2 linked regions of the Catalinimonas alkaloidigena genome follow. The protein of the gene in region 1 interacts with the protein of each later gene in a pairwise test. Links are inferred from orthologs where the notes say so. Each region holds a gene or a part of one and is shown in the gene's direction. Other genes may lie near its edges.

What was found. Proteins that work in one complex are often made in the same cells at the same time.
Region 2: the proteins of rlmB (region 1) and OKW21_RS27485 interact in binary tests that used the Escherichia coli proteins (3 or more experiments, as listed by UniProt). The link is inferred for Catalinimonas alkaloidigena from one-to-one orthologs.

Annotation. Positions count from the first base shown.
Region 1 is NZ_JAQFIL010000001.1:3,104,378-3,109,236, forward strand. What follows is about bases 616-3,614. They hold rlmB (23S rRNA (guanosine(2251)-2'-O)-methyltransferase RlmB), read left to right. Parts: upstream 616-1,738; coding sequence 1,739-2,491; downstream 2,492-3,614. Other genes in these bases: OKW21_RS12725 (GWxTD domain-containing protein), read left to right, coding at 616-1,742; OKW21_RS12735 (mannose-1-phosphate guanylyltransferase), read right to left, coding at 2,493-3,578. In the rest of the region: OKW21_RS12720 (glycosyltransferase family 117 protein), read left to right, coding at 1-376; more of OKW21_RS12725, read left to right, coding at 501-615; DNA helicase RecQ, read left to right, coding at 3,836-4,859. UniProt on the Escherichia coli protein: Specifically methylates the ribose of guanosine 2251 in 23S rRNA.
Region 2 is NZ_JAQFIL010000001.1:6,791,073-6,795,867, forward strand. The notes cover bases 712-3,646. They hold OKW21_RS27485 (NAD(P)H-hydrate dehydratase), read left to right. Parts: upstream 712-1,375; coding sequence 1,376-2,917; downstream 2,918-3,646. Other genes in these bases: OKW21_RS27475 (hypothetical protein), read right to left, coding at 712-761; OKW21_RS27480 (RidA family protein), read right to left, coding at 774-1,157; OKW21_RS27490 (IMPACT family protein), read left to right, coding at 2,926-3,534; OKW21_RS27495 (methylglyoxal synthase), read left to right, coding at 3,631-3,646. Outside these bases: gltX (glutamate--tRNA ligase), read right to left, coding at 1-211; more of OKW21_RS27475, read right to left, coding at 285-711; more of OKW21_RS27495, read left to right, coding at 3,647-4,083; OKW21_RS27500 (helix-turn-helix domain-containing protein), read right to left, coding at 4,136-4,795. UniProt on the Escherichia coli protein: Bifunctional enzyme that catalyzes the epimerization of the S- and R-forms of NAD(P)HX and the dehydration of the S-form of NAD(P)HX at the expense of ADP, which is converted to AMP.

The DNA of each region.
Region 1 (4,859 bases):
TTTTAATACACTTGCCAGAAATCTGATTCAGGAGGGTGATATTGAAAGAGCCAGGGAAGTATTGAACAGAAGCCTTGAAGAAATACCTGATAAAACCATACCATTTGACTATGTGTCATCTCAAACCCTTCCCCTTCTGTTTGAAGTAGGAGAAGAAGAGAAAGCTATAGAAATGGCTCAGGTACTGGGAGACAGAGCCGATGAGATGCTAACCTATCTTTATCCAAGAGCTCAGGGACAAAATGTGGAAATTCAGAAGCAATTAATTATATTAAATGGTGTTACGCAGGCACTCAATCGTGCCGGTCAAACTGAGTTAGGTCAAAAATATGATGAAATGCTCAATCGCCATTATAATCAAATTAATACTTTATAATTCAGGATGACCGTAGCAGCACGATTGATCAATTGCAGTTACTGAGACAACAATATTATTAAAAAAACTTGCTGTACAATTGGCAAGTTTTTTTAATGAACATAGTTAATATTTCAAAATCACTATGGCAAAATCAACCTATATTTTGGTATTAATGCTAAGTCTAACGGCCTTCCATTCGGCAATCGCCCAGCGTGAGAATAGCAGTCCATCAGACTTTAACCGCGCCTTTTTATATGACCTTAGCTCACCTGTTTATGGAGAATATGAAGTAGCTGTAGGTAGTAATGAAGCTACTATCTTCCTGAAGCTTACCCAAAGAACTAATACCATCAATATCAATCGTATGCATTACGAAGTAAGAGAAAATTACGAGGCTGATGATGTAATTCGTAGTGCCGACCTTAACGAAAGCCATTTTATCAAACAGAAAGAAAATTCTTCTTACTATCGTTTTGAAATACCTGTAAGCGATGAAAGCCATTATGTATTTGTATTCATAGAAGGAGTTTCAGCGGGTGCAAATTTTAACTACCGCTATGACATTTCGCTCAATAATGATCAAAACTTTCCCTTAACGGATTTGATAGTGATGGAAGCGGAAGAGGAAATTCCTGTTTTTACCAGCTCTATCCCTAACAATGCCTCTTTTCGTGTAGTATCAGTTTATGGAGAAGATAGTCTTAACGCATACCTGTACTACTATTCTCATGAATTTCCTCCTAACCTTCCTCCAATGGCTGAGACGGGAGCTGATATTCAGAAAAGCCTTAAAATTGATACCATTTTGTCAGTACAACTTAACCAATCGCTCTCGTTTGAAAATGAGGGATTATACTTTTGTCAGTTAGACACCACTTCATTATCAGGCATTTCTTTTAGAATATCCAGTAAATATTATCCTCGTTTCGTAACTCCAGAAGCTCTGATTGCCCCCCTTCGCTATATCAGTACTTCTGAAGAGATGGAAAATTTGACAGAAAGTGATGAGGCGAAAGCAGCTTTAGATCGCTATTGGATAAAAGTGACCCGTTCACAAGAAAGGGCAAAAGATGTAATTAGAAATTACTTTCGCCAGGTGACCAATGCCAATATTCTTTTCACTACTTATAAAGAAGGTTGGAAGACTGGTCAGGGAATGGTGTACGTGCTTTTCGGCCCACCTGATGAAGTTTACAGCACTGGAGCAGAAGAAAGATGGATATATAATTCCGAAAATGATTTGATGGAAAATCTGGCTTTTACTTTTGTAAAGGTTCGTAACATTTTCACTACCCGTCATTACAACCTGTTAAGAGACGAGGAATACCGGAAATTCTGGTACAGAAATATTGACCTCTGGAGGAAAGGCAGAAAACAAATATGAGTATATCTAAAGCAGAAGTAATTTTTGGCACTCGTGCCATCATAGAAGCAATACAAGCCGGTAAAGAGCTTGAAAAGGTGTTATTACAGAAAGGGGTACGCAATGAACTATCCGGAGAACTCCTCTCTTTGTTAAAAGAAAGGCAAGTTCCTTTTTCAACTGTTCCTATTGAGAAACTCAATAAAATCACCCGTAAAAACCATCAGGGAAGCATTGCCTTTTTATCAGCCGTCATTTATGCTTCACTGGACAATATCATTAACGAAGCATATTCAAAAGGGCAGGAACCGCTATTGATTCTTTTGGACAGGGTAACCGATGTGCGAAATTTTGGTGCTATCGCACGTTCCGCTGAATGTTTAGGTGCCCATGCCCTGCTGATACCTTCAAAAGGAAGTGCCCGAATTAGTGGAGACGCGGTAAAAGCTTCTGCTGGTGCTTTGCATCATATTCCCGTATGCAGAGAAGATAATCTTAAATCAACCATAGAGTATCTTCAATCTAGCGGCATCAGGGTAGTTGCCTGTAGTGAAAAAGCTGAAACGCTTACTAATGAAGCAGATATGACGGGCCCTTTGGCGCTTCTGATTGGGTCTGAAGAAGATGGTGTTTCACCAGCTTACTTAAAAATGACCGATGCTCAGGTTAGCATCCCGATGCGAGGCAAGATCGCTTCACTGAACGTATCCGTAGCAACTTCCATATGTTTGTACGAAGTGGTCAGGCAACGTAATTCGGTAAAAAACTGACTTACAAATACTTGTCTCCTTTGTTGTTCTTCACATCGTTCATTACGCTTTTCAAAGAGATATCTTTGTCTTTGGGATAAATTAACAATACGTCTTCACTATCAGCCACAAGGTAGTTTCTTAGACCATGCACAACGATTAATTTTTTAGAATCACTCTTTACATAACAATTTTTGCTTTCCATCATCAGGGCATTGGCCTCTACCACATTTTTTTCCTCTTTGGGATCTTTCAAGTCGTATAATGACTGCCAGGAACTCACACTTGACCAATCAAAATTTCCCATGATTAAAAAAACATTATCTGCTTTCTCTAAGATAGCGGTACTTATTGATACATTTTTACATACCGAATAGGCTTTGATAATACTCTGGTCTTCATCTTCTGTAAAAAAGTAAGGCATACATTCTCGGTATACCTCTGCTACATCAGGTAAATAGAATTCAAAAGCTTCTAATATAGCATCTACATGCCAAACAAAGATTTTGGTATTCCAGGCAAAATCACCGCTTTCCAGAAAAAGTTTTGCGAGCTCTGATTGGGGTTTTTCCATAAATGATTTTACCTTCTTTACCAGCCCCACATGATCAAAATGGTATTGAATATAAGCGTATGAAGTCTCTGCCTTATGGGGTTTTATACCCATGATGAGCAATGCATTTTTATCAATTTGGGCAACCTCCACTGCTTTTCTCACATCCCGGACATAGGCTATCTCTCCAAACACGGCATGAGAAGCAGGACAGACTACAATCACTGCATTTTTGTTAAGCTTTTTTATTTTATAAGAAGCATAAGCAATACAAGGCGCTGAATTTCGCCTTACCGGCTCAGTAAGTATATTCTCCTCGGGAAAGTCCGGCAACTGATTTTTGAAAGTAGAATGGTATTCTTTAGGTACAGAGATAAAAATATTCTTTTCAGGACAAATTCCCTTACTTCTTTCATAAGTTAATTGAAGAAGTGATCGCCCATTACCAAATAAATCCAAAAATTGTTTAGGAAGATGCTTACGGCTAAAAGGCCAAAAGTTTGTACTATTACTGCTGAATAAAGTAATTAATACATAGGTATCTTCTTGCGTCATATGTCCAAATTAAAACCAAGCATAAAACTTAGCACAACAACTATTCGTAGTATTTGAATTACACAATCAAATTCGTGCATTGCAAAGCAATAATTTTATTTTTTATAATTTAATAATATAAGAACGTTTCTAAAGAATAATTTGTAGTGATTTGTGGAATTATTTTAATCCAATTTTTTTCGCTAACTTCATTAACATTTTTCACGAGATTCAATATGTTGTATTTGTGGAAGAAAAAAAATAACATTGATTAGATAATGGTGGAACAGCAAACTAACCTCAAAGTATATCTAAAAAAGTATTTTGGATATAGCCAGTTCAGAGGGAATCAAGAGCTAATTATAAGAAATATACTAAACAGAAAAAACACATTTGTAATAATGCCTACTGGAGCTGGTAAATCGCTCTGCTATCAATTACCAGCTATTATACAGGATGGAACTGCTATCGTAATTTCTCCTCTCATTGCCCTGATGAAAAATCAGGTAGATCAATTGAATGCGCTGAACATCAACGCTCAATTTTTAAATTCTACGCTTAATAAAACTGAGATCAACAGAGTAAAAAAGGAAACACTCAGTGGAGAGGTTAAGCTCTTGTATGTGGCCCCCGAATCTCTTACCAAAGAGGAAAATATTAAATTTCTACAGGAAGCCAATATTACTTTTGTGGCAGTAGATGAAGCTCATTGTATTTCTGAATGGGGCCATGATTTTCGTCCTGAATATAGACGAATAAAAACCATCATCGGACAATTAGGTGAAAACGTACCCGTAATCGCTTTAACGGCTACCGCAACGCCTAAAGTACAGCTTGATATCCAGAAAAACCTTCAGATGGAGGATGCTGATTTGTTTAAATCATCATTCAACCGGGAGAATCTGTATTATGAAGTTCGGCCAAAAAAGCAAGCCAAAAAGCAGCTTGTTCAGTTCATTAAAAAGCATAAAGGTAAGTCCGGAATCATCTACTGCCTCAGCAGAAAAAAAGTTGAAGAAATAGCTGAGTTTTTGCGAGTAAACGATATTAATGCCGCTCCCTATCATGCGGGTCTGGATCCTTCGGTCCGTATGCGTAATCAGGATGCTTTTCTGAATGAGGATCTAGATGTTATCGTAGCTACTATCGCGTTTGGAATGGGCATAGATAAGCCAGATGTACGCTTTGTTATTCATTATAATGTTCCTAAATCCTTGGAAGGATATTATCAGGAAACAGGCCGGGCAGGTCGTGACGGACTGGAAGGAAATTGCCTCATGTTCTATAGCTATAATGATATTC
Region 2 (4,795 bases), 3.7 Mb from region 1 along the record:
CTGGCTGTATACCACACCATTTTAAAGCTTTTTTCAGATAGTCTTCTGAGCAGGGGACATAGCGGGTCTGGTCTGTATCTTCAATACGCAGAATGAATGTTCCTTTTTTTTGCCGGGCAAAAAGATAATTATATAATGCCGTACGTATCCCTCCAATATGCTGTGGGCCGGTAGGACTGGGGGCAAACCTTACTCTTATATTTTGTTCCATTTACTAATGCTTGATCTATGTATAGTTATAAACTATGGCTATGATTGATGGTTGTATAAAATTATTTTAAGTTCTATTCTAATACCTCGTGTAGTATACGGCTGCTAAGCTTTACCTGTTTATGAAAGTTGAGTATTGCAATGACATAGTTGGCTACTCCCAGAAGAAGAGAAAATATCGCATTGATATAAATACGTTCGTAGATAAAAAAATATAATGCAAAAACACCAGTCAGTACAGACCAGAATATCAAAAATGATAATGTCCACATAAACAGCCTGTAGCGAATAAAAACAATACTTCCCATTGAGCTACTTTCTATTTTGCCACTAATCATAGGCAAAAAGTTATTTGCACGGCTCACTTTACGAGATAGCTTAAAGTGTTCTTTCTTTACCCAGCCATTGAAATACAACGCTTCATCTCGTACATCGGGCATCCACTCTCCGCTACGGGTAGGTTCGGTAACATTCCACAGCCTCTCCGATAGCTGTTGTGCTTCATATGAAGATACAATGGTTTCTCTGCTTAAGGGAAGTAAAGCTAACACTGTGACGCATACTTAGTCCAAGGTGGCGATGCAGGAAATTTCTACATTTACATTTTTGGGCAGGCCACTCACTTCTACGGTTTCTCTGGCTGGGGGCTGTAACTTAAAATACTGACCATAGGCTTCGTTTACGGTAGCAAAATCACTCATATTTTTAACAAAAATAGAACACTTCACTACCTTACTAAAATCAGCTCCTGCAGCACTTAAGATGGCTTCCAGATTCTTCATTACCTGATGAGTCTCTTCTGTAATATTGTCGTTAATTAATTCCCCGCTGGCTGCATCAAGTGCTATCTGCCCGGAAACATAAAGAGTAGCACCACTTTGAATCGCCTGGCTGTAAGGGCCAATAGGTGCGGGAGCTTCTGAGGTATTAATCACTTCTCTTGCCATATTTTCTGCTTTTTGTACGCTGTTTATAAAACAAGTTGCAAATCTACTTGATTAGAGTAATCAAAAACACCTTAATTCCTAATTTTTTAGAAATTAACTGCATATGAGATGGTAATGGTATAATTTATTTCATGCTTCCTTTATAGAATGCTATAAAATTACTTTTTCACATTATTGTCTCCACGAACTTAGATTATTTCTATTTTGAAATTACCACTATGAAGATTCTTACTGCTCAACAAACCCGCGATGCAGATGCCGCTACCATCAAAAATGAGCCTATCAGTTCTACTGACTTGATGGAAAGGGCTGCTACCGTTTTTAAGCATCAGTTTATAGAGACTTTTGGTGCTACCGTCAACCCTGTATATATATTTAGCGGGCCGGGAAACAATGGCGGTGATGGTCTGGCTTTTGCCAGATTATTGCATCAGCATCACTGTAATATCCATGCTTTCACGGTTCATGCCGCAGATAAAGGCTCTGAGGATTTTAAGATTAATCGCGAAAGGCTGGCAGAGCATATCACCATCAATAACATTGAACAAGAAAGTGACATACCCGATATTCCCAGGGAGGCAATTGTTATTGATGGACTTTTCGGTTCAGGGCTTTCTCGCAAAGTAGAAGGCATTTTTGCCCAGGTGATTGAGAAAATTAATCTTTCTGAAGCCGCGGTTGTCGCCATAGATATTCCCTCCGGCTTGTTTGCTGACCAACCTTTGGAAGTTGAAGATGATGATGCTGTCATTATAAGGGCTGATTATACCTTTAGCTTCCAAATGCCTAAACTGGCTTTTCTTCTTCCAGAGAGTGCGCATTTTGTAGGCAAGTGGGAGATACTTGACATTGGGCTTGATCGTAATTTCATTGAACAGACGCCTGTAGATTACTATTTCACTGATCATATGCTGGCTAAGTCTCTCCTGAAGAAACGTGATACTCACTCCCATAAGGGAACTTTTGGAAAAACGATGCTTATTAGCGGAAGCTATGGAAAAATGGGCGCTGCAGTGCTTTGTGCCAGAGCTTGTCTTCATTCTGGAGTGGGGCTTCTTACCGTTCATGTTCCTGAATGTGGCTACCAGATTATGCAAATAGCAAACCCTGAAGCGATGACCACTGTAGACCGTCATCAATATATTTTTACGGACCTGCCCCAGCAGGGGCCTACCGACCTTGACAAATATGATGCACTAGGCGTCGGTCCTGGCTTGGGTGCCGCTGAGGAGACTGTGATGGCTTTAAAAAGCATTTTAGAAAAAGCTCAATCTTTGCAAAAACCCATGGTATTAGATGCTGATGCGCTTAATATCTGTGGCCAGCACCGGGATCTTTTAGACTTACTGCCTGAAAACGCAGTGCTTACTCCTCACCCCAAAGAGTTTGAGAGACTAACCCAGCCCGCTGAAAATGATTTTCACCGTTTACAGCTATTAACAAAGTTTTGTCGGCAATATGAAGTTTTTGTCGTGCTGAAAGGGGCTAATACTGCGGTAGGTACGCCTAGCGGAAAAATCTGCTTCAATAGTACTGGAAATCCCGGCATGGCTAGCGGGGGCACCGGCGATGCGCTTACTGGAATCATTACCGCTTTGCTTTCTCAAAAATATGATCCTCTTGATGCTGCTTTATTAGGTGTATATTTACACGGCAAAGCAGGTGACCTGGCTACGGACGCGCTTGGTCAGGAGGCTATGCTGGCTTCCAATTTAATTGAACACCTGGGAGAAGCATTTAAATCATTAGCTCAATATTAGTTTCACCTTTGAAAGAGCAGGACACATATTATTCCTTAAAAACACAGTCTGAAGGATTATACAAAGAAAAAGGGAGCAAGTTTTTGGCTTTTGCCTACCCCGTCAATTCTGATGAAGAAATAAAGGAGAAAGTAGAGACGCTAAAGAAACAATATTATGATGCCCGCCATCATTGCTTTGCTTTTATCTTGAAGCCGGAAGAGGGCAGAGAAGAAACTTACAGGGCCAATGATGATGGAGAGCCCGCACACTCTGCCGGTGACCCTATTCTGGGACAAATCCGCTCGCAAAATTTATTTGATGTGCTCATCGTAGTAGTGCGCTACTTTGGTGGCACTAAACTAGGTGTGCCCGGCCTCATCCATGCCTACAAAACCGCAGCTGCTGACGCTATTGCCCATAATCAGGTAGTAAAAAAAATCATCCATAAGGATTTGTCTATCCGATTTGAATACACAGTAACCAATGAGGTAATGCGGCTTATTGAACAATTTCAGGCCCAGATCAAAGATCAGGATTTTGCTGAAGATTGCTTTTATCGGCTAAGTCTACCCAGGAGTATGTGGAAAAATGCCAAGGAGCAATTTGCTCAGGTGCAGGGGGTGGCCTTTGTATGAAGCTTGATTTTACTGAGCAGTTGGTAAATGAGGAAAAAAGCATGTAATGATTACACCTTCATTTTTATATCTTAGTATAAGAACCAATTTGTGCTTATGAAAAAGAAACAAGCAGTTGCCCTCGTGGCCCATGATAATAAAAAGCCTGAGCTTCTACAGTGGGTAAGAAACCATATCGACCTTCTTGCTGCCTACGAACTTTATGCAACCGGGACCACGGGTAAAATGCTTGAAGAGGGCATTAAAGACCTCAAAAGCATAACAATTAATAAGTTGCTCAGTGGACCTTTGGGAGGAGATCAACAGATTGGCGCCAAAATAGCAGAGGGTAAAATTGATTTTTTGATCTTCTTTTGGGACCCTCTGGAGCCTCAGCCTCATGATCCTGATGTAAAAGCCCTATTGCGTATTGCAGTAACCTGGGATATTCCTTTTGCCTGTAATAAAGCTTCTGCGAATTTCCTTTTTGCATCTGCAAAAATTACCGGTGATTATGAAAGGGAACAACCTGACTTTACCTCTTACCTGAACCGGAACATAAAGAAATAAAAAAGCCCGGATGCATATCCGGGCCACGTTAGGTAGTATAGGAGTATATTCTTTATACGTTCATCAGTGATTCTCTGCGACGCATTTTGCCAGCAGGAATACCAAACATCATTTTAAAACGACGGCAAAAGTAAGCTGTATCTTTGTAGCCAACATCTTTCCCTATTTCACGAATACTTTTCTTGGTAGTCCTCAAAAGGTTCACCGCTTTTTCCATTCGCTGATATTCAATGTAATCCTGAGGATTAATGCCGGTCAACATCTTAAAATATTGCCCTACATAATCTTCAGACACATTAGCCACATTGGCTAACACCTTATTGGATAAGTCTCCCCCTATATTGTCTTTGATATATGCGAAAATATCAATCAATCGAGGATCCTTGAAGTAAGTACTATTGGTAGCCAATTGCTCCACAAACATTCTGTTATCCAGAATGTAACGAATGATTTCAATCACCATACGCTCTGTGCTTAGCTTAATAATTCTATCTTTTCCGGGAGTGTCAGAATTATTCTCCCGCAAAATTTCCTGTATGATCTCAGGGATCCTACTATTATCCTCAAGCACAAAAGGAGGGATATCCAGTGAAGCAAAGAAATTCACGGAATCAAATACCTTTGCTTCAAAGTTAATAAAACTAAAGTTTTCAGCCTCCAGAGTCTTTACATCTGTAGTCTCCAGTGACTGAAAATATAATTCTTTATTGTT